4 regions of the Mesorhizobium sp. P3_A2 genome follow, and region 2 is predicted to be linked to each of the others. Evidence: predicted binding sites of a transcription regulator. Region 2 holds the regulator's gene; each other region holds the start of a gene.
The links. The regulator PhoB, encoded in region 2, activates phosphate uptake and scavenging genes when phosphate is short. The targets are predictions, from matches to a motif close to TGTCATNNANCTGTCAT.
Positions count from the first base shown of each region.

Region 1 (7,438 bases), on a different contig from region 2:
GACGGCATTGGTGGTGTCGTCGGCGCCCTGGTCGATGACCTTCAGCACATCGTCGGGGCCGATGATCGAGGCGGTGACCTGGACGCCGCCAGTGCCCCAGCCATAGGGCATCGGCATTTCGCGCGAGGCGAACGGCACCTGATAGCCGGGGATGGCGATGCCCTTGAGGATCGCCCGGCGGATCATCCGTTTGGTCTGCTCGTCGAGATAGGCGAAGTTGTAGGTGGCGATGTCGGTCATGGCGATCACATCCACATTGTGCTATCGGATTGGCGTCCAGGACGCGGAAACAGCGGCGAAATCGGATGACCCAGACCGGTTGGATACATCTCGGAATTCTGTTGCTGGCGTTCGTTGGCGTGGTTGCCTTTGTCCTTCGGCGTGCGATCTTTCCGGTGGCAAGCGAAGGTTCCGACAATTCCGCCAACTGGTATGGCGGCGGTGGCTACGATGGACATAGTGGACACCACGATGGGAGTGGGCACGCGGGGCACGGCAGCGGAGACAGCTGAAATCATTCGGCGGCCTCCTTCTTTTCGTCCACGATGCCCGGGTTTTCACGCGCCTCGTATTCGGCGCGCATGCGGCGCACGAGGTCGAGTTCGGCCTGGAAGTCGACATAATGCGGCAGCTTCAGGTGCTCGACGAATCCGGTCGCCTGGACATTGTCGGAGTGCGAGATAACAAATTCCTCGTCCTGCGCGGCCGCGACAACATCCTCACCGAGTTCGGTGGCACGAAGCGCGCGGTCGCAGAGCGCCATGGCCATCGCCTTGCGCTCGCTCTGGCCGAACACCAGGCCGTAGCCGCGGGTGAATTGCGGCGGCGCCTTGGCCGAGCCCTTGAACTGATTGACCATCTGGCATTCGGTGACGCGAACACGGCCGAGCGGCACGGCGAAAGGCAGTTCCGGCACGTCGAGCTCCAACTCGACCTCGCCGATGCGGATCTCGCCGACAAAGGGATGGTTGCGGGCATAGCCGCGCTGGGTGGAATAGCCGAGCGCCAGCAGGAAACCTTCATCGCCACGCGACAGCGCCTGCAGCCGGATGTCGCGCGCCATCGGGAATTCCAGCGGCTCACGGGTGATGTCGCCGGGAACATGGTCCTGCGGCATCTCGCCGTCCGGCTCGATCAGGCCTTCGCGGGCAAGGATCGCCGAAACGCGCGGCATCGCCTCCGCTTCACCAACGCGCTGCAACGGCTCGGCGACATCGGCGCCGGCGGCAAGCTCGGGGTCGAGCAGCCGGTGGGTGTAGTCGAAGGTCGGCCCAAGCAACTGGCCGCCGGGCAAATCCTTGTAGGTCGCCGACACGCGCCGCTCGACCAGCATGGCGCCGGTGTCGATAGGATTGCTGTAGCCGAAGCGCGGCAGCGTCGTGCGATAGGCGCGCACCAGGAAGATCGCCTCGATCATGTCACCGCGCGCCTGGACGATGGCGAGCGCGGCCAGTTCGCGGTCATAGAGCGAGCCTTCGCTCATCACCCGGTCGACGCCGAGCGCCAGCTGTTCGACGATCTGGTCGAGGCGCAGTGCCGGCACCGAACGGTCGCCGCGCCGGCGGTCGGCGAGCAGGCTGTGGGCATTGGCAATGGCAGCTTCGCCGCCTTTTACCGCGACATACATCTACGCCTCCATCGTCTTGATGCGCGTCGTGCGCGGCAGGCAGGCGACACCGTCGGGCGCCGCCAGGACGATGTCGACGCCGCGCGGAAAGCGCTGGCCGTTCTGCTTCCACTGTTCGACGAAATGCCGCGGCATCTGCGCCGGCGCGATGGTCGCCGTCTTTTCGATGCCGGGGCCTTCGAGCAGCAGCGGCGCGCCAGAGACGAGATTGCCGACCTGCAGGATCAGCGTCGTCGAGCGATCGGGGTAGTCCTGCGTGCCTTGCGAAAAACCGTCGAGCGCCGCCATCTCTGCCGGGTTGGCGATCAAGGCGAAATGCGCATCGGCCGGCGTGTTGGCAAGTGGCGCACCCGTGTGGAAGCCGAGCCAGGATTTGACCGCCGCGGACGCCTGCAGAGCGGGGTCGAGCCAGAGCGGCGTGTCGTTGTCGCACAGCGCCAGCGCGATGGCGCCGGCGGTGGCCGACAGCGGCGCCGGCGGGCGCGCGAAGACCGGCAGAGGCTGCACGCTGCCAGGCCGCGCCATGGCGTCCATGACGGCGCGGAAGACGGTCTGGGCGTTGAACACCGGATCGGCGAAACCGCCGTCGATTGCTTGTGTTGCGATGTCCATCAGTCCTCTCCGCGCACCATGGTGAAGAAATCCACTTTCGTTGCCGCCGTCTCGGCGCGGCGCTTTTCGCGCGCTTCGCCTTGGGCGGCCCGCAATGGCGCCACCAGCGCGGTCTCGACCGTCCGGCGCTGGGCTGGGTCTTGCCAGAGCGCGTCGGCGATCGCCGCCAGCTTCGCCTTCTTCCGGTCGCGGCCGAGCATGTAACTGTGGCCGACCTGCCCGGTCGGCAGCCGCACGGTGGCGCGGGTGACCGTGGTCTCGCCGACATTGAAGGGCGCGCCGCCGCCGCCGATGCGGCCGCGTACGGTGACCAGGCCGGTTTCCGGCCCGCGCAAAAGCTCGGCTTCCGAGATCAGGCCGGCTTCGTTCCAGAGCCGGACGATGTCGTCGCCGCTCGCCTGCGCCAGCGTCGCCATGACGGCTTTGCGCTCGGCCTGGTCGCGGGCTTCCTGTCCTCGCATGCAGCAACTCCCTGAATGTGTAAAATTTATATAGTGATATAGACAACTATACAAATTATACCTATTATCTAACCTGTGTCCATGACGGGTGGATGACAGGGGCGTGATCGGGCAAAAATGGCCGGGCAGCAGATGGCGAGCAGCATTGAACGGCGTAGCGGCGTCTCATTGTGGCGGCAGATCGCCGACCAGATCCTGCACTCGATCGCCGCCGGCGATTTTGCCGAGAATGCCGCGCTGCCGCCAGAGGTGGCGCTGGCCGAACGCTACGGCGTCAACCGCCACACGGTTCGCAGCGCCATATCGGCGCTGGTTCAGGAAGGCGTGCTGCGAGCCGAACAGGGGCGCGGCACCTTCGTCTTGTCGCGCAAGCGGCTGTCCTACCCGATCGGCGCCCGCACACGGTTTTCGACGGGCCTGCAAGGGCAGACATCGGAACGGCATATCGTGCTGCTCACATCAGCGGTCGAACCGGCCAGCCAGCGCGTCGCCGACGGGCTTGGGCTTGTGAGGGGCACTGAGGTGATCCGGCTGGAGACGCGCGGCGAAGCCGACGGACGGCCGGTGTCGCGCGCCGCCAGCTGGTACGAGGCCAGGCGTTTCGCAGGCATCGATTCCGTGATAGCGGAGACCGGTTCGATCACCGCCTCGCTCCGGCGTTTCGGCGTGGATGATTATCTCAGGCAATCGACGGTGCTGTCGGCACGCCATGCCGATGCCGCCGACCTTGCCGACCTCAACCTGCAGCCGGGGGCCATCGTGCTGGTCGCCGTCGCCGTCAACGTCACGCCGGATGGCCGACCGGTCCAGTTCTCCGAAACGCGGTTTCCGGCGGAGCGGGTGGAACTGAAACTTTCAGCCCTGTAAGCCGCCTGCTGGCCTTATGCGATCTCTATCACAGCTTTGATCAGCCCGGATTTCTCGTGCGCCCAGCGGGCGAGATCGTGCGGCGTGCCGGCCAGCGTGGTGCGATGGGTGACGAGTTTCGGCAGCGGCACGGCGCCGTTGCGGATGGAGGCGGCGACGTGGTCGAAGTCGGCCTTGAGCGCATTGCGGCTGCCGACCAAGGTCATCTCGCGCTTGTGGAATTCGGGATCGGAAAAGACGATGTCGTCCTTGACGACGCTGACCAGAACCAGCGTGCCGCCATGCGCGACATGGGCGAAGGCCGATTGCACCGAGGCGGTGTTGCCGGTGGCGTCGAAGACGACGTCGAAGCCTTCGGTGCCGGTTGCATCGCGCACCAGTTCGGCTGCCGCCTTTTGCGAGCCGTCGAGCGTGGCGAAGCCGAGTTCGCCTTTGGCAAAATCCAGCCGCTCCGTGCTCATGTCGAGCAGGCTGACATCGAGCCCGGCAATGCGGGCGAAGATCGCCGTGCCAAGCCCGATCGGCCCTGCGCCGATGACCAGCGTGCGGGCGCCTGGTTCAGCGCGGGCACGGCGCACGGCATGGGCGCCGATGGCCAGGAATTCGACCGCCGCGGCGTCGGCCAGCGACAGGCCGTTTGCCGGATAAAGATTTTGCGCCGGCACCAGGATCTGCTCGGCCATGGCGCCGTCGCGATGGACGCCGAGCACTTCGATCCGCACACAACAATTCGGCTTGCCCTGCCGGCAGGCGATGCATTTGCCGCAAGCGAGATAGGGGTTGATGATGACGGGCTCGCCGACGGCGAGTTCGACGCCTTCACCGGCCTCGACGATGGTGCCCGACACTTCGTGGCCCATGATGCGGGGATAGGCGAGGAAGGGGTGCTTGCCCTCGAAGATGTGGTAGTCGGTACCGCATATGCCGACATGGCTGACCGCGACCAGCGCCCAGCCGGCAGGCGGTGCGCCTGGTGCGGCGCGGTCTTCCAGGACAAGGTCGCCGGGCGAGCGGCAAACGACGGCTTTCATTCAGCAATTCCAGTGTTCAAAAAAGGCGCCGGTCCGTCGAGCGGGCCGGCGAAAAGGTCAGGGAGGATTATTTGCCGCGACGGCGCAGGCCGTCGAAATAGACGATGATGATGATCAGCGCGCCGGTGATGATGCGCTGCCAGAACGAGTTGACGTTGAGCAGATTGGCGCCGTTGTTGATGGTGGCCAGGATGAAGGCGCCGAGCAGCGGTCCATGCACCGAGCCGACGGCGCCGAACAGCGAGGTGCCGCCGATCACCGACGAGGCGATGGCCTGCAGTTCCCAGCCCTCGGCCTGGGTCGGATTGCCGATGCCGATGCGAGCGGCGAGCAGCACGCCGACGAAGGCCGCGCACAGGCCGGACAGCGTATAGGCCATGTAGATGGTGCGCTGGACATTGACGCCGGACAGGCGCGAGGCCTCGGCATTGGAGCCGACCGAGAAGAGATAGCGGCCCCATCGGCTGTGGTGCAGGAAGATGTAGGCCGGGATGCCGACCAGGATCACCATCCAGAACAGATTGGGGATGCCGATAAAGGAATTGCGTGAGAACGCCGTGAAGGTATCGCTTTTGATGTTGATCGAATTGCCGTTGGTCATCAGCAGGCCGATACCGCGTAGCGAGGTCAACGTCGCCAGCGTGATGATGAACGGCGGCAAGCCCATCTTGACGATGCCGAAGCCGTGGAAAAGGCCAATGGCGACGCCGACCAGCAAGGTCACCAGAATGGCGATCCAGATGGGAAAGCCGGCATTGATCATCATGGCGACGATGACGGTGGCGAAGCCGACGACGGCGCCGACCGAGAGGTCGATACCGCCAGTGATAATGACGAAGGTCTGGCCGACCGCCATAATGGCGATCATCGAGCCCTGCCGCAGGAGGTTAGAGATGTTGTTGGCGGAGGCGAAGCTCGTTGTCGAAACGGAAAGCAAGATCCAGAGCACAACCAGCAACGCCAGAAGCGTCAGTCCGAACAGGACATTGTAGTTGCGTTTCGGTTTCTCGGCAGCAATCGCCTCGGTGCTCATATCTGTCCTCCCAGCTTTTCTTGTTTCTCGGCGAGGGCCTGCGTGAGAATGTCCTCATGATTGGCGGTGCGGAACCCATGCGTGGCTACCAGCTTGCCGCGCCGGAACACATGAAGCGTGTCGGCCAGTTCGTAGACTTCCGGCAGATAGGATGAGATCAGGATGATCCCGGCGCCCTTGGACAACAGCGCACCGAACAGGCGGTAGATCTCGGCCTTGGTGCCGACATCGACGCCGACCGTCGGCTCGTCGAAGATGAACAGCTTGGCGCCGTGCGCCAGCCATTTGCCGATGACGATCTTCTGCTGGTTGCCGCCAGACAGGCTGGAGGCCAGCGCACCACGCGTCGGCGTCTTGATCCGGAGGCCGGCGATCTGCCGATCGGCCTCGGCCTTCTCCTTCGCGCCGGAAATCAGCAGATTGCTGGAGATGCGCTTGTAGATCGGCAGGTTGAGATTGAGGGCGACCGGCAAATTGAGGCACAGGCCCTGATCGCGACGGCTTTCCGGCGCCAGCGCCATGCCGAGCTTGATCGCGTCGTGCTCGGAGTTGATCAGGACCGGCTTGCCCTCCCACAGGATCTGGCCGGCCGATTTGCGATGGCGGCCATAGAGCGTGGTGACGAATTCGCTGCGCCCGGCGCCGATCAGGCCGTAGAGGCCCACGATCTCTCCCGCGCGGACACTCATCGAAACGTTCTCGAACCCTTTGCCGGAGAGGTTCTTCGTTTCGACGATGGTCGCACCCGGCGTGAAATGCTCCTTGTGATAGACCTGCTCGATCGAGCGGTTGATCATCAACTTGACCAGTTCGGCGTCGTTGGTCTCGGCAATGTTGCGGGTGCCGACCAGCGTGCCGTCGCGCAACACCGAGACCCGGTCGGCGAGTTCGAACACCTCTTCCATGCGATGGCTGATGTAGATGATGGTGACGCCTTCGCCCTTGAGCCTTCGGATCAGCGTGAACAGCTGGTCGGCCTCCTTGCGGGTGAGATAGGCTGTCGGTTCGTCGAAGATCAGGAATTTGGTGCCGCGCACGGTGGCGCGGGCCGCGGCGATCAATTGCTGTTGGCCGATGGTGAGATCGCCCAGCGTGACATGCGCCGGCAGGTCGAAGCCGAGATCGTCGATGATCTTCTGCGCTTCCTTGACCATGGCGCGCTGCTGCAGGATGCCGAAGCGCGAATTCTCCTCGCCGAGGAACATGTTGGCGGCGACGGTAAGATGGCGGCAAAGCACCACTTCCTGGTGCACGGCATTGATGCCGAGCGCCATCGCCTCGTGCGGGGTGGCGAGTGCCGCCGGCTTGCCTTCCCAGATGACATCGCCGGAGGTGCGCGGCATGACGCCGGTCAGAAGCTTAATGAGGGTCGATTTGCCGGCGCCGTTCTCGCCGACGATGGCGTGGATCTCACCGGCCTTGAAGGCGAGATTCACCGGCTTCAGGGCATGCGTGCCAGGATAGCGCTTTTCCAGACCGTGCAGTTCGAGGATCGTCCTGCCGGGCTCCAGCGTTGGGTGCGGATGCAGTTCCTGCGCCGTCGACGTCATGACAATCCTCCCAGATTGGCCTCCTAGATCGGCCTTACGATTGTTTCCGGGGCAACGAGGCCCCGGAAACACTGCGCCTGTGACGATGCTCAGTCGAGCTTCGGGTTGAGCAGCGCGTCGATCTTCGGATCCTTCATGTTGGCCTTGGTGACCAGGTTGGCGCCGGTGTCGACATTGGCTTCGACCTTCTCGCCCTTCGAGGCGGCGAGTGCGGTCTTGATGCCGTCATAGCCCATCCGGTAGGGATCCTGGACGAC
Region 1 is NZ_JBFUGC010000004.1:463,348-470,785, reverse strand. It holds gene AC1DXM_RS12645 (alpha-D-ribose 1-methylphosphonate 5-phosphate C-P-lyase PhnJ) at 1-240, opposite strand, end outside; gene AC1DXM_RS12640 (hypothetical protein) at 246-518, opposite strand; gene AC1DXM_RS12635 (carbon-phosphorus lyase complex subunit) at 515-1,627, opposite strand; gene phnH (phosphonate C-P lyase system protein PhnH) at 1,628-2,239, opposite strand; gene phnG (phosphonate C-P lyase system protein PhnG) at 2,239-2,700, opposite strand; gene phnF (phosphonate metabolism transcriptional regulator PhnF) at 2,818-3,567, shown strand; gene AC1DXM_RS12615 (zinc-binding alcohol dehydrogenase family protein) at 3,582-4,598, opposite strand; gene AC1DXM_RS12610 (ABC transporter permease) at 4,666-5,631, opposite strand; gene AC1DXM_RS12605 (sugar ABC transporter ATP-binding protein) at 5,628-7,181, opposite strand; gene AC1DXM_RS12600 (substrate-binding domain-containing protein) at 7,271-7,438, opposite strand, start outside.
Region 1: the regulator PhoB is predicted to act here: its motif matches at 2,782-2,798, upstream of phnF (phosphonate metabolism transcriptional regulator PhnF).

Region 2 (7,438 bases):
CGCCGGCGGCCAGCGCGATGATCCAGAGCCAGGGATTTCCGAGCTGGAAGCCGATGACGCGAATGAGGAATTCGGCCTGCGCCACGCCCATGACCATACCGATCACGCCTTCGACGGAGCCAACCGAAAGGTCGATGTTGCGCATGACGATGACCAGCACCATGCCGGTCGCCATGATCGCGACCGAGGAGGTCTGCACCGACAGGTTCCACAGATTGCGTGGCGTCAGGAAAAGCCCGCCCGACAGGATGTGTATGCCGACCCAGATGACCAGCAGGGCGCCGACCATGCCGAGCATGCGCGTGTCGAGTTCGGTAGCCTTGAGGAACCGCCCGACGGCGCTGAGCTCGGATGCGCGCGCCCGGTCCGCGGCAGTGCTGGCGACCGGCTGATTAGAGGTCGTGTCGGTCATGCTATCCTCCCACCGGTTTGCCGTCTGGCGCGGATGCCGGAACATGGATGCTATTTGCTTTCCGTGGTCATTTGAAGCGGAAAGCCCTTGGAGAAACGCCGCGGCTTTTGGGCCGCGGCGCCGAGATTTCGAACCGATAGCGGTCCGGTTTTAGTTGCAGGCTGCAACGCTGCCGGCAGTGACGCCGGCGCAGACTTCGTCCTTCTTGATCCAGCCGGCGTCGATGACGACGTTGAGGTTGTCCTTGGTGATCGCGACCGGGGTCAGGAACAGCGACTTGACGGTGTTGCCGCCAGGTGTGGTGAAGTCCTTGGCGCCGGCAATGTCGCTCGTCTTCTTGCCGTCGGCCAGCTGCGAGGCGATCTCGGCGGCGTTCTTGCCGAGTTCGCGCGCATCCTTCCACACGGACACGGTTTGTGTGCCGAGCGCGATGCGGTTCAGCGCGGCATGGTCGCCGTCCTGGCCGGATACCGGAACCGTGCCGGCAAGACCCTGCGCCGTCAGCGCGGCGACGACGCCACCGGCGGTGCCGTCATTGGCCGCGACCACCGCATCGACCTTGTTGTCGTTCGCGGTCAGGAACTGTTCCATGTTCTTCTGGGCATTGGCCGGCAGCCAGCCATCCGTATAGGCTTCGCCAACATTCTTGATCTTGCCGCTGTCGATGGCCTCTTTCAGCACTTCCATCGAGCCGGCGAACAGGAAATCGGCATTCGGATCGGCACCCGAGCCCTTGATGAAGACGTAGTTGCCTTCCGGCTTGGCCTTGAACACTTCGCGGGCCTGCATGCGGCCGACTTCCTTGTTGTCGAAGGTCAGATAGAAGACGTCCTTGTTCTCGATCAGACGGTCATAGCCGACGACCGGAATGCCTTCGTCCAGCGCCTTCTGCACCGCCGGGCCGATGGCCGAGGCGTCCTGCGCCAGGATGATCAGCGAGTTGGCGCCCTGCGAGATCAGGCTCTCGACGTCGGTCAACTGCTTGCCGGGATTGGACTGCGCGTCGGCGGAAATGTACTTGTCGCCGGCCGCCTCGATCGCCGCCTTCATCGCCGCTTCGTCGGTCTTCCAGCGCTCTTCCTGGAAGTTCGACCACGACACGCCGATGACCTTGTCCTTCGCCTGCGCGACCGACACCAGCGTCAGCGACATGGCGACACCCGCCAGCATGGCGGCTGCAAATCTGTTCATGATAATCCTCCCTGCGCCGCGCGCGGCGCGACAAAACTGGCCCGAAGGCCGGCACACAGAGGCTCTATTTTTTCGAGCCTCGAAAAAATACTGGTCCAACGGCGAGGCGCTGTCAACATCGATTCTGATGGATTCTGATGGCTTCGCCGAATTTTTTCGAGACCCGCAATAAACAATGACAGCGCGGCCTGCTTCTGCCAATATTTGGCTGGCACCACCAAATGCCTCCACTATCATGAGGCGCGAGGAGGACCGGGAGGAAAACAAAAACGATGTCGGTTGGAATCCGCCACGATGATCTGCGTCGTCGCAACCGCGCGATGGTGATTTCGGCCGTGCGCCGGGCCGGCCAGCCGTCGCGGACCGAGATTGCGGCGACCACAGGCCTCAGCCATTCGACCATATCGGCGATCTCGTCTGATCTGATTCAAGAAGGCATCCTGGCCGAGAGCAAGCCTGGCGAGACCGGTGCGCTGAAGCGCGGCCGGCCTCAGGTCGGCCTTGGCCTCAACCCGGAGGCCGCCGCGGTGATGACCGTGGTGCTGTCGCTGAATTTCCTTTCCGTCACCGTCATCGACTATGCCGGCCAGGTGGTCGCCGAGGAGCAGCGCCGGCTGGATACGCTGACCATGCCGCGCGACGAGTTGATCGGCGAATGCACGGCAATCGTGCGGCGGCGGCTCGAGGATCCAGACCTCGATGTTCAGAGCATCGCCCGCATTGCCATGGGCATCCAGGGCATCACCGATTCGCAGGCGCGCGCCATGCTGTGGTCGCCGATCACGCCGCTGACCGACATTGCCTTCGCCGACATACTGGAAGCGGAATTCGGCATTCCGGCCACCATGGAAAACGATTGCAACATGATGGCAGTGGCGCTGCAATGGCGCCAGCCTGAGCGCTACCGCGACAATTTCATCGCTATCCTGCTCTCGCATGGCATCGGCATGGGGCTGGTGCTGAAGGGCGCGCTGTTCACCGGCACCCATTCCTCGGGCGGCGAGTTCGGCCACATGATCCACCGGCCCGGGGGCGCGCTGTGCCGTTGCGGGCGGCGCGGCTGCGTCGAGGCCTATGCCGGCAACTACGCCATCTGGCGCAGCGCCAAAATGATGAGCGAGGATGCCGAACCGGTCGATGTCGGCGACGCCGACATGCGGGCGCTCGCCGCACGTGCCCGCGAGACCGATGGCCCCGAGCGCGAAGCCTACCGCAAGGCCGGCGAGGCGCTTGGCTTCGGCCTCGGCAGCCTGTTCGCGCTGATCGATCCAGCACCTGTCGCCATGGTCGGAGTCAGCGCCGCCGCGTTCGATCTGATCGAACCGGCATTGCGCGAAGCGATTGCTCAGACCGCCGGCGGCCAGCACTCGAAATCGATCTCCTTCGACACCGAGCCCAACGAACTGCCGCTGATCCGCGAAGGCTGCGCCATGCGCGCGCTCAGCTTCGTCGACCAAGAGATTTTCGCACCGGGGATTCAAGCGAAGACGGGCAAGCACGTCGCCTGAGAGGGCCGGCGACGGCACGGCGCGCCGGGCCTTAGTCTTCCCGGATTGCGTAGCCAGCGCCGCGGATGGTGCGGATCACATCGGGCATGCGACCATTGTTGACCGCCTTGCGCAGGCGCCCGACATGCACGTCGACGGTGCGCTCGTCGATATAGATCGTCTCGCCCCAGACATTGTCGAGCAGCTGGCTGCGCGAGAACACGCGGCCGGGATGGCGCATCATGAATTCGAGCAGGCGGAACTCGGTCGGTCCGAGCCTGATTTCGCTCTTCTTGCGGTAAACGCGGTGCGATTCACGATCGAGCACGATGTCGCCGACCTTGAGCACGCTGGAGAGCACTTCCGGCTTGGCGCGGCGCAGCAGCGCTTTCACGCGCGCCATGAACTCCGGCGTGGAAAACGGCTTGACCAGATAGTCGTCGGCGCCGGTGGACAGGCCACGCACACGGTCGCTCTCCTCGCCACGCGCGGTCAGCATGATGATCGGCAGCCGTTCGGTCTCGGGCCGCATGCGCAGCCGCCGGCAGAGCTCGATGCCGGACACCGCCGGCACCATCCAGTCGAGCACCAGCAGGTCGGGAACGTTTTCCTGCAGCCGGATTTCGGCCTCGTCGCCGCGCGTCACCACCTCGACCTGGTAGCCTTCGGATTCGAGGTTGTAGCGGAGAAGCACGCCCAGCGGCTCCTCGTCCTCCACGACCATGATGCGTGGCGCGATCATCAGCAGTTCACCCTTGTCAGGCCGAAGTGGCCATCGCCGTCTCGTCCTGCTTCGGGCGATTGGCGGGCAATTGCTGGCCGGTCAGCACATAATACGCATTTTCAGCGATGTTGGTGACATGATCACCGATGCGCTCCAGATTCTTGGCGCAGAACAGGAGATGCGTGCAGGCGGTGATGTTGCGCGGGTCTTCCATCATGTAGGTCAAGAGTTCACGAAACACCGACGTGTATTTGACGTCGATACGTTCGTCCTCATTCCTGAGCTTTGCCAGTGCTGCCGCATCCGCGGCGGCATATTCCTCGACCACCCCTTGCACCTGGATCAGCACCAGCTGCGCCATCGCATCGATGGAATGCGAGAGGTCGCGCGGCGTGACGCTGAGGCCCACGGTGCCGACGCGCTTGGCGATGTTCTTGGCGAGATCGCCGATGCGCTCGAGGTCTCCGGCCATGCGGATCGAGCCGACCACGGCACGCAGATCGTTGGCCATCGGCTGGCGCTTGGCGATGAGCGTGATGGCGCGATCGTCGAGTTCCCGCTGGCGCGCGTCCATGATGGCGTCGTCGGACACGACACGTTGCGCCAGCGCATTGTCGGAATTGAGCAACGCTTTGGTCGAGCCGCTGACCATCGACCCGGCCAGATCGCCCATGTCGCGGATCAGCTTGCTGATCTGGCCCAACTCTTCATCGAAGGAGGCGACGGTATGTTCACCCATGATCCTGATCCTCGTGCCTGAAAATTCAACCGCTGGACGGCTCAGCCGAAGCGGCCGGTAATGTAGTCCTGGGTGCGCTTGTCGTCGGGATTGGTGAACATCTTGTCGGTGGCGCCCTCCTCGACGAGGTAGCCGAGGTGGAACATCGCCGTGCGCTGCGACACGCGCGCCGCCTGCTGCATCGAGTGGGTGACGATGACGATCGTGTAATTCTGGCGCAGCTCGTCGATCAGCTCCTCGACACGTGCGGTGGCGATCGGGTCGAGCGCCGAGCAGGGTTCGTCCATCAGGATCACTTCCGGCGACACCGCAATGGCGCGCGCGATGCACAGGCGCTGCTGCTGGCCGCCGGACAGTCCGGTGCCGGGCTCCTGCAGGCGGTCCTTGACCTCGTTCCAGATCGCCGCCTTCTTCAAGCTCGACTCGACGATCTGGTCCATGTCGGACTTGCGCTTGGCCAGCCCATGGATGCGCGGGCCGTAGGCAACGTTCTCGTAGATCGACTTCGGGAAAGGATTGGGCTTCTGGAACACCATGCCGACGCGAGCCCTGAGTTCGACGACGTCGATGTTCTTGTCGTAGATATCGTCCTCGTCGAGCGTGATCTTGCCGGTCACCCGCGCCGAATCGATGGTGTCGTTCATGCGGTTGAGGCAGCGCAGGAAGGTCGACTTGCCGCAGCCGGACGGGCCGATCAGCGCCGTCACCTGGTTCTGGCGGACGTCGAGATTGACGTCGAACAGCGCCTGCTTCTCGCCGTAGAACACGCCGACCTTGTCGCCGCGCATCTTGATGACTTCGTTCGATTTGGCGTTCATTTTGTCGCCCACTGCGTTTTCAAGGGACTGTTCGGTCATGATGTTCATACCAAATTGCCTTTTTTCTACCAGCGCCGCTCGAACCGGCGCCGAAGCACGATCGCGGTGATGTTCATGGCCATGAGGAAGACGAGCAGAATGATGATGGCGCCCGACATACGCTCGACAAAAGCGCGTTCAGCCTCGTTCGCCCACAGATAGATCTGCACCGGCAGCGCGGTCGAGGGATCGAAAGGCGTCTTCGGATAGTCGGCGACGAAGGCAACCATGCCGATCAGAAGCAGCGGTGCTGTTTCGCCAAGAGCGCGCGCCAGGCCGATGATCGTGCCGGTCAGGATGCCGGGAGCGGCAAGCGGCAGGATGTGCTGGAACACCATCTGCATCTTGGAGGCGCCGAGGCCGAGCGCTGCCGAACGGATCGATGGCGGCACCGCGGCAAGAGCGGCGCGCGTCGCGATGATGATGGTCGGCAGCGTCATCAGGGTCAGCACCAGACCGCCGACGAAAGCGGCGGAACGCGGCATGCCGAGGAAATTGATGAACACGGCAAGGCCGAGCAGGCCGAAGACGATCGACGGCACCGCCGCCAGATTGTTGATGTTGACTTCGATCAGGTCGGTGAAGCGGTTCTTCTTGGCGAACTCCTCGAGATAGATCGAGGCCGCGACGCCGATCGGCAGCGCCAAAAGCAGCACGATCACCATCATGTAGAACGAGCCGATGATCGCCACGCCCATACCCGACGTCTCGGGCCGGCTGGAGGCGCCGTAGGTGAACAGGCCGGTGTTGAAATGCTCGGCCATCACGCCGTCGGCCTTGAGTTTGTTCATCCAGTCGATCTGCTGGTTGGACACCTTGCGGCGCGCTTCATCGACGCTGAGGTCGATCTGGCCCTTGAAGGCGGAGTCGAGATTGGCCGCGGCCAGGATGTTGACGTCGCGCGTCGTGCCGATCACCGACGGATCGGCGGCGACGATGTCGCGCAGCTGGACGCGGGCGCCTTCCGACAGGAAGCCCTTGAGCTTCATGACCATGGGCTTGTTGCTTGGGTCGATGCCGAGCTTGGCCATCAGCGCCGTATCGGCAAGCTTGGGATAGTTTGCCTTGATCAGCACGCTCGGATCGGTCGCGCGCTTGCCGGAAGGGTCGATGACCTTCTCGTCGAAAGTGATCGGCAGCGTCACCGTCGTCTGCCAGAAGGCGGTATAGCCTTTCGAGACGATGGTGAGCAGGATAATCGCCAGAAACGCCAGACCGATGGAGATCGCCACCATGCCATAGATGCGGAAGCGGCGCTCGGCGGCATAACGGGCCTTGAGGCCTATGTCGCGGCGCGGACGCGCAACGGCACCCGCCATCGTATCCAGGGGAATGTCGGTCATTCGTACTGCTCCCGGTACTTGCGCACGATGTAGAGGGCGACGATGTTCATCACCAGCGTCAGCGCGAACAACGTCAGGCCGAGCGCGAAGGCGACCAGCGTCTGCGGCGAGTTGAACTCGAGATCGCCGGTCAACTGGTTGACGATCTTGACGGTGATGGTCGTCATCGCCTCGAACGGATTGATGGTAAGATTGGCGGCGACACCCGCCGCCAGCACGACAATCATTGTTTCGCCGATGGCGCGCGACGCGGTTAGCAGGATGGCGCCGACGATGCCGGGAAGTGCCGCCGGCAGGATCACCCGTTTGATCGTCTCCGAGCGCGTCGCACCCAGGCCAAGCGAGCCGTCACGCATGGCGCGTGGCACCGCGGTGATGATGTCGTCGGACAGCGATGACACGACCGGGATCAGCATTACGCCCATGACCAGGCCGGCGGTGAAGATGCTCTGGCCCTGGATGAACGGCGAACCACCGGTCAGCGCCGCCGACAGGTCGCGCAGGAACGGCCCCAGTGTGACGACGGCGAAGATGCCGTAGACGATGGTCGGGATACCGGCCAGCAATTCAAGCGCCGGTTTGACCACCGAGCGCAGCCTGGGCGATGCATATTCGGCCATGTAGACCGCCGACAGCAGGCCGATCGGCACCGCGACCAGCAATGCAATGAATGCTATGTAAAGCG
Region 2 is NZ_JBFUGC010000009.1:105,836-113,273, reverse strand. It holds gene AC1DXM_RS21110 (sugar ABC transporter permease) at 1-412, opposite strand, end outside; gene xylF (D-xylose ABC transporter substrate-binding protein) at 563-1,603, opposite strand; gene AC1DXM_RS21100 (ROK family protein) at 1,876-3,111, shown strand; gene phoB (phosphate regulon transcriptional regulator PhoB) at 3,143-3,832, opposite strand; gene phoU (phosphate signaling complex protein PhoU) at 3,849-4,553, opposite strand; gene pstB (phosphate ABC transporter ATP-binding protein PstB) at 4,595-5,419, opposite strand; gene pstA (phosphate ABC transporter permease PstA) at 5,437-6,753, opposite strand; gene pstC (phosphate ABC transporter permease subunit PstC) at 6,750-7,438, opposite strand, start outside.

Region 3 (7,438 bases), on a different contig from region 2:
TGTCATCAACCTGATGGATGCGCTGAAGGCGAGCCTGTCGCAGTCGGCCAAGCCGCCGGCCAAGTCGAAGAGCAAGGCCGACGAGGCTGAAAAGCCAGGCGCCAAGGCAAAGGCCGGTGCCAAGGAAAACCCGTTGAAGGCCAATCTGCTCAAGGCCGTCGGCAAGAGCAAGGGGTGACGGCGCCGACCGGTATAATCCCGGGCGCCGTCTTCGGCACCATCGGCGCGCTGGCGGCGTTTCCGCTGCGGCTCGCCGCGCGCGAGGTCGAGCGCCGGCACGGCCAGTTGCGGCGCGGCGTCACCAGGCGCACCAGCCATGTCGTGTTCGGGCGCACGCAGCTCGCCAAGGCGGGTATGGCAAAGGGTGGCGATGTCGAGATAGAGCGCCGTGTCGCAGCCGAGCGCGCCGCCGGCCGCACACTCCTCAGCGAAAACGGCTTTCTGCGGCTGCTCGGCTTGATGAAGGCGCCGGAGGCGTCTTCGCTGTCCAGGCAATCGCTCATCGACCAGTCGAAACTGTCGGGCGCCGATCTCGACCTGCTCAGCCTGTTCGACGCTTTCGAGCATGATTCAGAACCGTACTCCTTCCGCGACCTGATCCTGGCCCGCAAATATGCCGGGTTGGTCGCCGGCGGCGCATCATGGGGCGCCATCGCGCGCTCGGTGCATCGTTCCGGCCCGGTCGCCTCGCTCACCGCCAAATCGCTCAATGTCGGCTCGCAGCATGGCCGGCCCGATGCGATCTATCTCGAAGGCGGCCAGAGCGAGCTTGACGGCCAGCTGCTGTTCGATCTCGGCAGCGCGAGTGCAGCCGGCGACGACACGTTGGAGGACTTGTTCGCCGAGGCTGAAAGCTCGGAAGAACAGGGTGACCACGAGCAGGCGGCAGCCCTTTACCAGCGCTGCCTCAGCATCGATCCGAGCGACGCCATCGCCGCCTTCAACCGCGCCAACTGCCTGCGCGGCGCCGGCCGTGTCAACGAGGCGGCACATGACTATGCAAGGGCGATTAAACTCGATCCGGCCTTCGTCGAGGCGTGGTTCAACCTCGCCGGCCTGATGAGCGACGAGGGCAAGGTAGCGTCGGCGCGCCGGCATTTGCAGAAGGCGATCGCGCTCGACAAGACTTACGCTGATCCGGTGTTCAATCTGGCGCGGCTTGAATTCGACGCCGGCAATCTGGCAGAGGCACGGCGGAACTGGGCGCGCTACCTCGAACTCGATGCTGACTCCGAATGGGCGCGCACGGCGCAAAAGGGGATACAGTTCGTGGATCTGCAGACGGCGCGGACGGCGGGGTGAGTTCTTGCCTTCTCCCCTTGTGGGAGAAGGTGGATCGGCGCGCTAGCGCCGAGACGGATGAGGGGTGTCGGACGGAATGAGACGCTGGCCTTCTCTGGAGCACCCCTCATCCGACCGAGCTGCGCTCGGCCACCTTCTCCCACAAGGGGAGAAGGGGTCACCAACGCTGGAGCTCGTATGACCACCTTCCTCTTCGACGGCTACGACACCGCCCCCGTCACCATCTTGCTGGCGCACGGCGCCGGCGCGTCGATGGATTCGCCTTCGATGACCGCCACGGCCAAGGCACTGGCCGCCGCCGGCTTCCAGGTCGCGCGCTTCGAATTCCACTATATGGCGGCGCGCCGCTACGGTCAGCGCAAGCCGCCGCCGCGCGCCGAGACGGTGAACCCGGAATACATCAAGGCAATCGCCGACCTCAGGGCCAAGGGCGTCACCGGGAAGCTCATCATCGGCGGCAAGTCGATGGGCGGACGCGTCGCCTCGATGGTCGCCGACGAAATGTTTGCCAAGGGCGAGATTTCGGGCCTCATTTGCCTCGGCTATCCCTTCCATCCGCCGGCCAAGCCCGAGCAACTCAGGACAAAACATCTCGCCGCTCTCAAGACGCCGACGCTGATCTTTCAGGGCACGCGCGACGAATTCGGCACCAGGGAAGAGGTCGCAAGCTACGGTCTCTCCGACAAGATCGAAGTGGTCTGGCTGGAGGACGGCGACCACGATCTGAAGCCGCGCAAGGCGATTTCCGGTTTTTCGACGGCGGATCATCTGAAGACGCTGGCCGAGACGGTGAAGGCCTGGCCATCGGCTTCGTCATCCTAGGGCGAAGCAAGGAGCGAAGCGACGCGCGCAGACCCTAGGATCCATGCCGTGACTTTTGAGAGCAGCAACGGTCAAGAATTCTGCCCTGCCGAGTTCCACGGCAGAGGGCACGGCATGGATGCCCGGGTCAAGCCCGAGGATGACGAAGCGAGGGGCGCCTTCGGCGTCAGAAAATGAAACTGGCCTCGTTCAACATCAACAACATCAACAGCCGGCTTCAAAACCTGCTGGCATGGCTGGCGTCAGCCAAGCCCGATGTCGTCTGCCTGCAGGAGCTGAAGGCGCGCGACATGCAGTTTCCGCGCACGGCGTTGGCAGACGCCGGCTATGGCGCGGTGTGGAAGGGCGAGCCGACCTGGAACGGGGTTGCCATACTGGCGCGAGGATCCGAGCCGGTGCTGACCGCGGACGCCTTGCCCGGCGACGATGCCGACAAGCAGAGCCGCTACATCGAGGCGGCCGTCAATGGTGTCGTCATCGCTTGCCTCTACGCGCCCAACGGCAACCCGCAGCCGGGGCCGAAATTCCAGTACAAGCTTGCCTGGCACAGAAGGCTGGAGGCGCATGCCGAGCAGCTGTTCGATACCGGCCTGCCGGTGGCGCTGGTCGGCGACTACAACATCGTGCCCGAGCCGCGCGACATCTACGCCACCCGCTCCTATGACGACAACGCGCTGGTGCAGCCCGAAAGCCGCGCATCCTTCCAGCGCCTGCTCGAGCAGGGCTGGACCGATGCGCTGCGCAAGAAGCATCCTAAGGAGACGCTCTACACATTCTGGGACTATCGCCGCAACCGCTGGCCGCGCGACGCCGGCCTCAGGCTCGACCACATTTTACTGTCGAAGAAACTGGCGCGCCGCCTCACTGCCGCCGGCATCGACCGCGATGTTCGCGGGCAGGACGGCGCCAGCGACCACGCGCCGGTGTGGGTGGAATTGAAGTAGCAGCGTGATGTCAGCCACTTTCATAGTTGGCATTTTGCGTTACGCGTTTCGTTGCTAGTTTCGTGACAGGGCGGCCGCAGAGCACGCGGCCTGGGGAAGAGAGCCAATGAACAGGGGTGCCGACAGGCTGCTCGCGCTGGTCTTGCTGGTTATCGGCGCAGTCTGTTTCGCCATGCAGCGTCTGGCACAGGCTGATGCGAGCATCGCGGCATCCTTTGCCTCCGTGCGCCTGGTTGCCTTTTTCGCGGCCGGCGCGGTGTGCGTGATCGGCGCGCTGTTGTTCTTTGCCGGCCTGTTGCCGCGCGGCTCGAACCACCTGTCCGGAGCCCCATTGTTTGGTCGGGCGGCGGAGGTGCAAGACCCCGGCAGGCCACGGTTGCGGCGAGCCTTCCTGGTTCTGCCGGCGCTTGTCGTTCTGGCGCTGTTGGCCGACCAGTTCGGCCCGTGGCGCGCAGCCGGCCCGGGCGCTGAGGTAACCGCCCCGAACGAACCCAAAGCCGAGCCGAAGGGCCAGGATGTCGCGGGCGTCCCGCCGGATCTGGCGACGCCGCCAGCTCCGCCGAATTCGCCGCCGGTTGCCGCGCCGCCTGAGCAAGCTCCGCCGGTGCAGGAAGCCAAACCTCCGGCAGCGCCGCCGCCGCCGGCTCCGGCCTCGCCGCCGCAAGCCGCACTTCCTTCGCCGCCGGAAACCGTGGCGCCATTGCCGCCGGCCGAACCACCACTGCCGACCGAGCCCGACGGTCACCGCGACGCCGTCGTCTGGCTCGCCGTGTCAGCCGATGGCCGCGACATCATGAGCGCCAGCACCGACCACATGATCAAGCTCTGGGACATTGCCGGCAAGCGGCTGATCCGCAATCTCGGCGAACACAAGGACATGGCGCGCACGGCCCTGTTCATGCCCGACGGCGCCACCGCGCTGACCGCCGGCGATGACGGCGAAATCGTGCTGCGAAAACTCACCGACGGCACGGTGCTGCACGTCTTCTCGTCGGGCGAGAATGGCGGTGTCCGCAAGCTGGCGATCAGCCAGAACGGCAAGCGTGCCGTCAGCGGCCACGACACCGGCAACGTCATCGTCTGGGACCTCGTCAACAAATCCGCGCTGCATGTGATGACCGGGCACGACTGGCCGATCAGCACGGTCGCCATCTCGCTCGAGGGCACACGCGCGCTGAGCGGCTCCATCGACGGCACGCTGAAACTCTGGGACGTCGAAAGCGGCAAGCAATTGCGCAGCTGGCACGGCCACGAGCAAGGCACCTACGGCGCCGACTTCACCGCCGACGGCCATCACGTCATCACCGGCAGCGGCGATTACACGATCAAGCTCTGGGACCTCGACACGTTCAAGGAGGTGCGTCGCTTCGAAGGCCACGAAGGCACAGTCTACACGCTGGCGCTGTCGGCCGACGGCAAGCGACTGGCCTCCGGCTCGCTCGACGGCACGGCGCGGCTGTGGGACGTCGACACCGGCAACCAGATCGCCATGTTCGACAGCCGCACCGGCCCGATCTATGCGGTCGCCTTCGCGCCCGACGGTACGCTGCTCACCGGCGGCGACGACCGCACCATCAGGGACTGGCCGGCGACAGGGGATGGCGAAATCCTGTTCGCCGGCGCACCGCAGTGAGGGTGCTGATTGGGTCGTGGCCGGCAGGCCAGCGATGCGCCCATCGACAGCTTCGTTCAATCCCGATTCTCAACCGGCTCCGGACCGCCCGGAATGTGAGCGCCCCGGGCGAGGTTTTGTCATATAACGGACATCGGCAACGACTACCAAAAAACTGCCTTTTATCAGTCAATTTTGGAGGTCACTTATGCTTCGCCCTCTCATCGCGCTTGCCGTTACGACAAGTCTTGCCAGCGCTGCTGGTGCTGCCACGATCTATCCTCTCGACCGCGCCACCATCCTCGCTCAATCGCCGTTCGACCTGAAGGTCGAATTCGACAAGGTCGTCACCCCCGACCAGGTCACGGTGACGATCAACGGCAAGCCGGCCGAGGAGGTTCTCGGCAAGAAGGTCGAGTTCGTGGAGAAGGAAGAGGGGGTCGATGCCTCCGCCATTTTGGTCCGCGCCGCCAGCATCGCCCAGCCCGGCACCTATGAGATCGAAGCCAAGGCTGGCGACGAGACCAAGTCCGTCAAATGGGAGGTGTTCGGAACCTCGGCGACCCCGCGCGCCAAGAACGTCATCTTCCTGCTTGGCGACGGCCTCTCCGTTGCGCATCGCACCGGCGCGCGGATCATGTCCAAGGGCATGACCGAAGGCAAGGCGAACGGCCGGCTCAACATGGACGATCTCGACCATATGGCCTTTATCGGCACGTCGTCGACCAACGCCATCGCCACCGACAGCGCCAACACCATGTCGGCCTACATGACCGGCCACAAGACGGCGGTGAACGCGCTCGGCGTCTATGCCGACCGCACCAAGCCGAGCCAGGATGACCCGAAGGTCGAGACCATCGCCGAGGCTCTGCGGCGCACCGGCAAGAAGTCGATCGGCGTCGTCTCGACGGCCGAGATCGAGGACGCCACCCCGGCAGCCGTCGTCTCCCATACCCGCAGCCGCAGTGACAAGGCCGACATCGTCGGCATGTTCTACCAGACGCAGCCCGACGTCATCCTCGGCGGCGGCTCCGCCTATTTCCTGCCGCAGAGCACGGCCGGCTCCAAGCGCAAGGACGACACTGACTACATCGCGAAATTCCGCGATGCCGGATACGCCCTTGCCACCGACAAGACCGAACTCGAGGCTGCAGCCAAGACCAACACCGGCAAGATCCTCGGCCTGTTCCATACCGGCAACATGGACGTCACGCTGGATCGCGACTTCCTCAAGAAGGGCACCGTGGAAACCTTCCCCAATCAGCCGGGCCTCGTCGAAATGACCAATGTTGCACTTGGCGAACTGTCGAAGAACCCCGAAGGCTTCTTCCTGATGGTCGAGGGCGCCTCGGTCGACAAGATGTCGCATCCGATGGACTGGGAGCGCTCCATGGTCGAGGTCATCGAATTCGACAAGGCGGTCGGCGTTGCGATGGAATTCGCCAAGACCCATCCCGACACGATGATCGTGATGACCGGCGACCACACCCATAGCGTTTCAATCGTCGGCACCATCGACGACAGCAAGCCGGGCCCCGAGATGCGCGACAAGGTCGGTGTCTATGCCGATGCCGGCTTCCCGAACTACCAGGACAAGAACAACGACGGTTACCCCGACAGCGTCGATGTCTCGCGTCGTCTGGCGATCTTCGGCGCCAGCTTCCCCGACTATTACGAGACGTTCCGCCCCAAGCTTGACGGCCCGTTCGTGCCGGCGGTGCAGAACGAGAGCAAGCAGTATGTCGCCAACGAGAAGTACAAGGACGTGCCCGGCGCGGTGCTGCGCATCGGCAATCTGCCGAAGTCGGCCGATACAGCGGTCCATGCCGTCGACGACGTCGTGCTGCAGGCCACCGGCCCAGGCGCGGAAGGCTTCAAGGGCTACATGGAGGAGAGCGACGTCTATAAAGTCCTCGCCGATGCGCTCGGACTGGCGCCGGCGACGAACTGAGCCGCGCAGTCTATGATGATCCCGGCCGCTCCATCCGGTGCTTGCGGATGGAGCGGCCAGGGACGATGGTTCGGGCGCTGACGGCGCCCGCGCCAATCGACAAGGGAATAGCAATCATGGAGTGCAGACCGATCACCCGTCGCGGCATGCTGCTCGGTTCGGCTACGGTCTGTCTTTCCCAGGCTTTGCGCCGCGCGTCGGCCGCGCCCGCGCCGCTCACCTTCGATGACCTCTACGCCAAGATCGGCGTGCTCGGCATGAGCTTCTCCGACAAGGTCAAGACGCTTGCCGGCCAGGATGTGACCATGCGGGGTTTCATGGCGCCGCCGCTCAAGGCCGAGGCGAAATTCTTCGTCCTGACCGAGATTCCGATGGCGCTGTGTCCCTTCTGCTCATCCGATGCCGATTGGCCAGACAACATCGTCGTCGTCTATCTCGACCAGGCGCAAACCTTCGAACAGGCCAACGCCCTCATTGAGGTGGCCGGCCGGCTGGAAACCGGCTCCTGGACCGACCCGGAAACCGGCTTCGTCAGCCTCCTGCGCATCGTCGACGCGCATTTTCGCCGGGCGTAGCGATCATGCTCGGCCTGTCCGTGCGGGATTTGCGGGTTTCCTTCCGCGACCTCGAGAAGCCGGCGCTCGCTGTGCCTGCGCTGGAGATCCGACCTGGCGAGAAAGTCGCCGTGACCGGGCCTTCGGGATCGGGCAAGACGACGTTCATCAACATCGTGACGGGGCTGGAAAGGATACGGCAGGGATCGGTGCGCTGGAGCGATACCGAGCTTTCCAGCCTCTCCGAAGCCAG
Region 3 is NZ_JBFUGC010000007.1:18,331-25,768, reverse strand. It holds gene ku (non-homologous end joining protein Ku) at 1-178, shown strand, start outside; gene AC1DXM_RS16955 (tetratricopeptide repeat protein) at 175-1,302, shown strand; gene AC1DXM_RS16950 (alpha/beta hydrolase family protein) at 1,480-2,124, shown strand; gene AC1DXM_RS16945 (exodeoxyribonuclease III) at 2,298-3,068, shown strand; gene AC1DXM_RS16940 (WD40 repeat domain-containing protein) at 3,175-4,701, shown strand; gene AC1DXM_RS16935 (alkaline phosphatase) at 4,889-6,631, shown strand; gene AC1DXM_RS16930 (hypothetical protein) at 6,748-7,206, shown strand; gene AC1DXM_RS16925 (ABC transporter ATP-binding protein) at 7,212-7,438, shown strand, end outside.
Region 3: the regulator PhoB is predicted to act here: its motif matches at 4,819-4,835, upstream of AC1DXM_RS16935 (alkaline phosphatase).

Region 4 (7,438 bases), on a different contig from region 2:
TCTCCGGCAGCGCCGTCATCAGCCCCGAAAATGCCTGGGGGCTCGAGACATCCGCACTCAAGCCCGAAACCATGGCGACGCTGATCCAGATGGCGCGCGACATCTATCCGCACGATCAGGTGCCCGACAAATACTACGCCATTGCCGTGAAGGGTCATGACGAGCAGGCCGGCAAGGACGCCGCCTACAAGACGATGATCGAAGACGGTATCGCCGACCTCGACAAGAAGTCGGGCGAGGGCGGCTATCGCGGCCTTGGTTGGGAAGAGCAGCGCGTCGCCGTGCTGCAGCAGATCGAGGCGACGCCGTTCTTCCAGTCCATTCGCGGCGGCCTCGTCGTCAGCCTCTACAACCAGCCGGAGGTGTGGCCGATCTTCGGCTACGAGGGCGAATCCTACTCCAAGGGCGGCTACATCGCGCGCGGTTTCGACGACATCGAGTGGCTCTAGAGCTCCGGTCGTTCTGAACCCCGCAAACAGGAATTCATGGGAGGAAACCATGGCAGCTTCATTTGATCTCAAGAACGACAATGTCGTCGTCATCATCGGCTCCGGCGCCGGCGGCGGCACGCTCGGCAACGAACTCGCCCAGAAGGGCGTCGATGTCGTCATCCTCGAGGCCGGCGCCCGCCACGAATATGAGGACTTCATCAACGACGAGTGGGGCTCCTTCAGCCAGCTTGCCTGGACGGACAAGCGCACGACGTCCGGCGACTGGCGGGTGTCGAAGGATTTCCCCAATTTGCCGGCCTGGATCGTCAAATCGGTCGGCGGCTCGACCACGCACTGGGCCGGCGCCTCGCTGCGCTTCCAGGAGCATGAGTTCAAGACGCTTTCGACCTACGGAAAGATTGAGGGCGCCAACCTGCTGGATTGGCCGGTCACGCTGGCCGAGCTGGAGCCTTACTATGCCAAGGCCGAAGCCAAGATGGGCGTTACCGGCACCAACAACTGGCCGCGGCTGCCCGGCAACAACAACTTCAAGGTGCTGAAGGCCGGCGCCGACAAGCTCGGCTACAAGGAATGCCATACCGGCAACATGGCCATCAACTCGGGCGAGCGCGACGACCGCAACTCCTGCCAGCAGACCGGTTTCTGCTTCCAGGGCTGCAAATGGGGCGCCAAATGGTCGACGCTCTACACCGAGATTCCCAAGGGCGAGGCGACAGGTCATCTCGAAGTCAGGCCGAATGCCATGGCGATCAAGATCAACCACGACGCTTCAGGCAAGGTGACCGGCGTCGTCTATGCCGACAAGGACGGCAAGCTGCAGGAGCAGAAGGCCCGCATCGTGGCCGTCGCCGGCAATTCGATCGAAAGCCCGCGCCTGCTGCTGAACTCCGAGTCGGCGAAATTCCCGCACGGGCTTGCCAATTCGTCGGGGCAGGTCGGCAAGAACTACATGCGCCACACCACCGGCTCGGTCTACGCCATCTTCGACAGACCGGTGCACATGTATCGCGGCACCACCATGGCCGGCATCATCCGCGACGAGGCGCGCCATGACCCGTCGCGCGGCTTTGTCGGCGGCTACGAGTTCGAGACGCTGTCGCTCGGTCTGCCCTTCATGGCCGCCTTCCTCAATCCCGGCGGCTGGGGTCGTTCCTTCACCACCGCGCTCGACCACTATGACCACATGGCCGGCCTGTGGATCGTCGGCGAGGACATGCCGCGCGCGGAAAACCGCATCTCGCTGCACAAGGACGAGAAGGATGCGCACGGCATGCCGATCGCCGACGTGCATTTCGACGACCATCCCAACGACACGGCGATGCGCAACCATGCCTACAAGCAGGCCACAGCGCTTTACGATGCGGTTGGCGCGACGCGCTCATTCCCGACGCCGCCCTACCCCTCGACCCACAATCTCGGCACCAACCGGATGAGCGAGAAGGCGGAAGACGGCGTCGTCAACAAGCACGGCCAGGCGCATGACATCAAAAACCTGTTCGTGTCGGACGGCAGCCAGTTCACCACCGGTGCGGCGGAAAACCCGACGCTGACCATCGTGTCGCTGGCGATTCGCCAGGCCGAATACATCGCCGCGCAAATGTCGGCCAAGACGATCTGAGCCCTATGCATCGCCCCGGTACCGGGGCGATGTCAGACCCAACCGTCCTCCCGGACATCGAGGCGGAACGCGTGAAGCCGCGTTCCGCCTTTTTCTCGGGATCAAGCGCCGACCGGCTGCCCGTCCTTGCGGCGGATGGCGACGACGGACGGCCGCGGCAACTGGCCGTCTTTGAAATCGGGCCACAGCGTCTGCACCTTGTCGAGCGTCTCGGCGTCTTCCGCAGGGTGCTGTACCGACAGGAACAGCGTGGTGCCGTCCGGCGTGAAGCATGGGCCGGTCGCCTCAGCACCGTGCGGGCAGGTGAACAGCAGTTTCGGCAGGCCGCGCGCCGCACCTTCGGTGTCGACGCCGTAGACGCCGTCCGGCAGGTCGAAATCATTGGCGCCGTCGGTCGCCACCCACAGCCGACCGGCCGGGTCGAAGGTGATGTTGTCGGGGCAGACGAACCAGCCATTGTCGGACGTATCGGGATGGAAGGTGGCGCCGACTTTTGCATCCTTCGGATTGCCGCAGAGCACGAACAGGTCCCAGGCATACTTTTCCGCCGTGTGGTCGGCGTCCGCGCCGCGCCCGCCGGGCGGGATCAGTTCGACGATATGGCCCCAGAGGTTCTCCGGCCGGGTGTTCGCCGGATTGACCTTCGACTGGTCGCGCTTCTTGTTCTTGGTCATCACTGCATAGACGCGGCCGGTCACCGGATTGGTCTCGATGTCCTCAGGCCGGTCCATCGGCGTGGCGCCGAGCGCGTCGGCGGCAAACCGCGTCTTCAGCAGCACTTCGGCCTGGTCGGCAAAACCGTTCTCGGCGGTGAGCTTGCCCTGGCCATGCACCAGCGGCAGCCATGTCATCGAGCCGTCGGCATCGAAGCGGGCGACCGACAGCACGCCGTCATCGAGCAGATCGGCGCCAGAGGCCGGGTTGGCCTTGTCATAGGCCTTGGCCGAGACGAAGCGGTACATGTATTCGAAATAGTCGTCGTCACCCATATAGACGACGACGCGGCCGTCCTTGTTGAGGACCACGGTCGACGCTTCATGCGACATGCGTCCGAGTGCAGTGCGCTTTACCGGCTTGGACTGCGGATCGTAAGGGTCGATCTCGACCACCCAGTCGAAGCGGTTGGCTTCGTTTGGTTCCTTGTCGAGGTTAAAGCGGTCGTGGAACCGGCCGCGGCCATAGATGTCGGAGCCGTCGAAACCGTAGCGGTCGAGCAGGTCGGCGGTCGGTGCCTTCTTCGGATCGCCGCCGAAAATATCGGACACGCCTTCCTCGCAGGTCAGCACCGTGCCCCACGGGGTAAAACCGCCGCTGCAATTGTAGCTGGTGCCGAGCACTTTGGTGCCGGTGGCGTCGGCCGTGGTCTTCATCAAGGCATGGCCGGCGACCGGCCCGGAAACCGTCATTTCAGTGTTGGCGGTGATGCGGCGGTTGAGCGGGCTGTCGGCCACGGTTTCCCACTTGCCGTCCTTCAACTGCACTTCGACGATGGAATGGCCCATCGCGGCCATGCCGAGATCGACCTGTTCCTTGGTCATCGTCTTGCCGGCATCGTCCTCGGTCATCCCGGGAAACATCACATTGGGCGAGATGTATTCATTGTTGACGCAGAGCAGGCCGTGGTCGGAATTCACCGTGCCCTTGGGCAGCGGCATGAAGGCGATATAGTCGCAGTTGTAACCGAAGCGTTTCTCCTGCTCGTCGGCGGCGAGTTTGTTGCCGTCGAATTCGGCGAGGCCGGCTGCAAGCGGATCGCCCCAGCGCGCCACGATGGTCGTCTCATAGCCTTCAGCGGCGGCATGGGTCTTGTCGTAGACGCGCTTCAACTCGGGAAAACCGAGCGTCGATTGCGCTGCCGCGGCATGCGTTTCGCCGGCAAACAAGGAGCCGACAAAGCTGCCGCCGGCAAGCAGCGCGCCGGAGGCAAGACTGCCTTTCAAAAGAGACCGGCGCGAGACGCGCTCGGCAATGACGTCGCGGATGACGGGGGAGGATGAAGACGGTGCGTTGGCCATGGTGTCTGCCTCTCAGGGTGGATGTTACGGCGCACCGCTGCCCTAGTCTGCTTCGGCAACATCCGCATGACATGAGGGGAAGGTTTTGGCGCAGGCGACTGCGAGAGTGGTTGGCCCGGCTCAGCCCTTGGTGCAGGTCGAGGCGGTGAAGGCGCCGTCGGGCTGCCTCAGGATGATGTCGAACGACGGGGTGGTCTCGCCGTCCAGCGTTGCTTGCGTCATGGAGACGGTGTTGCCGCCAGTGGTGTAGCCGCCCAGCGGGCCTAGCCAGGTGATCTCGCCATTGGCGTTCATCTGATAGTTATAGCCTTGCGGCGCGGTGCCGAACGTCACCGGGCCGCTATAGACATTGCCCTTGATGGTGATGTCACCGAGGTTGAGGAAGGCGCCGAGCAGATAGACTTCGCAGTGATAGGTGCCGTCTGGCAGTTTGCCATCGCTGAAGTCGGCGCGCGCGGCTTCGCTCGTTGCCATCAGCAGCAGGATGCCGGAAATGCATGAGATACGGGATGTCATCGGGTCACTCGTTTGCGGCGTGAGCTTGCCCCATTTTTGCGCCGTGCCGCAATATTGTTCGTCCGCATGCCGCTGGCTGAGTTCAAAATCTAGGCACTTGTCATAATTGGGCGAAAATTAGGCAAAACCCTTGTGCGCTGCGCAAATTTCCCTCAATCAATTTCTAACCGGCTGCCTTTGTTTTCTTTAGGCTAATATAATAATCGGCTGATAACGTTAGATTATCCCCCATTTCCGAGAGTCGCGTTTGCGTTTGGCACGGCTGTTGCATTGCATGGTTGCGCTGCAATCAACCAGCTTGGGAGTGTTCGGTATGAGGGGTAATTTCGCTACAATAACAAAAATGTTTTCGGCCGGCGTGGTCGCTGCCGGCCTGTCGATGTCGTCTCCGGCCAAGGCCGCCGAAGACACGATCAAGGTCGGCATTCTGCACTCGCTGTCGGGGACCATGGCGATTTCGGAGACGACGTTGAAAGACGCCATGCTGATGCTCATCGAAGAGCAGAACGCCAAGGGCGGCCTGCTCGGCAAGAAGCTGGAAGCGGTCGTCGTCGATCCGGCGTCCAACTGGCCGCTGTTCGCCGAAAAGGCGCGCGAGCTGATTTCGAAGGACAAGGTCGCCGCCGTGTTCGGCTGCTGGACCTCGGTGTCGCGCAAATCGGTGCTGCCGGTGTTTTCCGAACTCGACAACATCCTGTTCTATCCCGTCCAGTATGAGGGCGAGGAAAGCGAGCGCAACGTGTTCTACACCGGCGCCGCGCCAAACCAGCAGGCGATCCCAGCCGTCGACTACCTCATGAGTGAGGATGGCGGCTCGGTGAAGCGCTGGGTGCTGGAAGGCACCGACTATGTCTATCCTCGCACCACCAACAAGATCCTCGAGGCCTATCTGAAGGCCAAGGGCGTCGCCGCCGAAGACATCATGGTCAACTACACGCCGTTCGGCTTCTCCGACTGGCAGACCGAAGTCTCGGCGATCAAGAAATTCGGTTCGGCCGGCAAGAAGACCGCCGTCGTCTCGACCGTCAATGGCGACGCCAACGTTCCCTTCTACAAGGAGCTCGGCAACCAGGGCATCAAGGCCGAGGACATCCCGGTCATGGCCTTCTCGGTCGGCGAGGAAGAACTGGCCGGTCTCGACACCGCGCCGCTGGTCGGCCATCTCGCCGCCTGGAACTACTTCGAGAGCGTCGACACGCCGGAAAACAAGAAGTTCATCGCTGACTGGCACAAGTTCATCAAGAACGACAAGCGCACCACCAATGACCCGATGGAAGCCCACTATATCGGCTTCAACATGTGGGTGAAGGCGGTCGAGAAGGCCGGCACCACCGATCCGGACAAGGTCATCGACGCCATGGTCGGCGTGTCCGTGCCGAACCTGACCGGCGGCTATTCGACGATGATGCCGAACCATCACATCACCAAGCCGGTGCTGATCGGCGAGATCCAGGCCGACGGCCAGTTCGAGACCGTGTCGCAGACGCCCGGCCTCGTGATGGGCGACGAGTGGTCCGATTATCTGCCCGACTCCAAGGACCTGATCTCGGATTGGCGTGCGCCTCTGTCCTGCGGCAACTTCAACGTTGCCACCGGCAGGTGTGGCGGCAAGGGCACGAACTGATCCCTCCCGGGACTGGCCGATCCAAGGCCAGAGACCGCAAGGCGTCCGGGCGCTTCAGCCCGCCCGGACGCCAAATTCCACCTCCCGGAAAAGTATCTGAACGGATGATCCTGTTGCGCGCTTTCGGTCTCATGCTGGTGTTACTGATGGCAAGTCTGTTGCCGTCGAACGCAGCCGAAGCTGATCTGCGCGCCGTCATCGCCAAATTCGCCACCGGCTCAGGGTTTTCGGCGACCGAAGCCGTGGTGCGCGAGCTTGCCGCGACCGGCGATCCCGCAGTCGAACGGCCGCTTGCCGCCCTTGCCGAAGGCAATCTTTACATCCGCAAAGCAGATTCAGCCGTCTTCGTCGGCAATGAGGCGGGCGACAGTGTCACGCTACTCGATCCGCTGAGCGGTGAGAGCGCCGGCGAGGCCGCCAAGGCCGACATCACCAAGATCAAGGTCAACAACACGCTGCGCCGCGTCATCCGCGACGCGCTGGGCACGCTGACGCTGCGCGCCAAGGATCCGGCTGTCCGCATTGCCGCCGCCGACACAATGTTCAAGACGCCCGATGCCGCCAACATCGAGCCGCTCGACGCGGCCATCGCCGCCGAGACCGACGCGAAGGTCAAGGCGCTGTTCGAACAGGCGCGCGCTGCGTCGGTTCTGGTCTCCGACAAGCCCGAGGCCGACAAGCTTGCAGCCATTGCGCTCATCGGCGCGCGCGGCGACCGCGATGCGCTGTCGCTGCTCACGTCGGTCGAGGCCAATGCGCAAGGCGCGGTGAAGGACGCGGCGACTGGGGCAATCGCCAGCATCAATTCGAGCCTGGCACTGTGGGATGCCGGCCAGAACATCTGGTATGGCATATCGCTCGGCTCGGTGCTGCTGCTGGCGGCCATCGGCCTTGCCATCACCTTCGGCGTCATGGGCGTCATCAACATGGCGCATGGCGAGATGGTCATGCTGGGCGCCTACACCACCTTCGTCGTGCAGCAGGTGATCCGAACCTCATTCCCCGGTCTGTTCGACTGGTCGCTGGTCATTGCGCTGCCGCTCGCCTTCCTGGTCGCCGCTTCCGTCGGCCTGATCATCGAGCGCGGCGTCATCCGCTTTCTCTACGGCCGGCCGCTGGAAACGCTGCTCGCGACCTGGGGCGTCTCGCTGGTCCTGCAGCAGGCGGTGCGCTCGATCTTCGGGCCGACCAACCAGGAGGTCGGCAATCCCTC
Region 4 is NZ_JBFUGC010000003.1:242,858-250,295, reverse strand. It holds gene AC1DXM_RS08730 (gluconate 2-dehydrogenase subunit 3 family protein) at 1-449, shown strand, start outside; gene AC1DXM_RS08725 (GMC family oxidoreductase) at 499-2,070, shown strand; gene AC1DXM_RS08720 (PhoX family protein) at 2,172-4,085, opposite strand; gene AC1DXM_RS08715 (hypothetical protein) at 4,206-4,601, opposite strand; gene urtA (urea ABC transporter substrate-binding protein) at 4,915-6,225, shown strand; gene urtB (urea ABC transporter permease subunit UrtB) at 6,330-7,438, shown strand, end outside.
Region 4: the regulator PhoB is predicted to act here: its motif matches at 4,141-4,157, upstream of AC1DXM_RS08720 (PhoX family protein).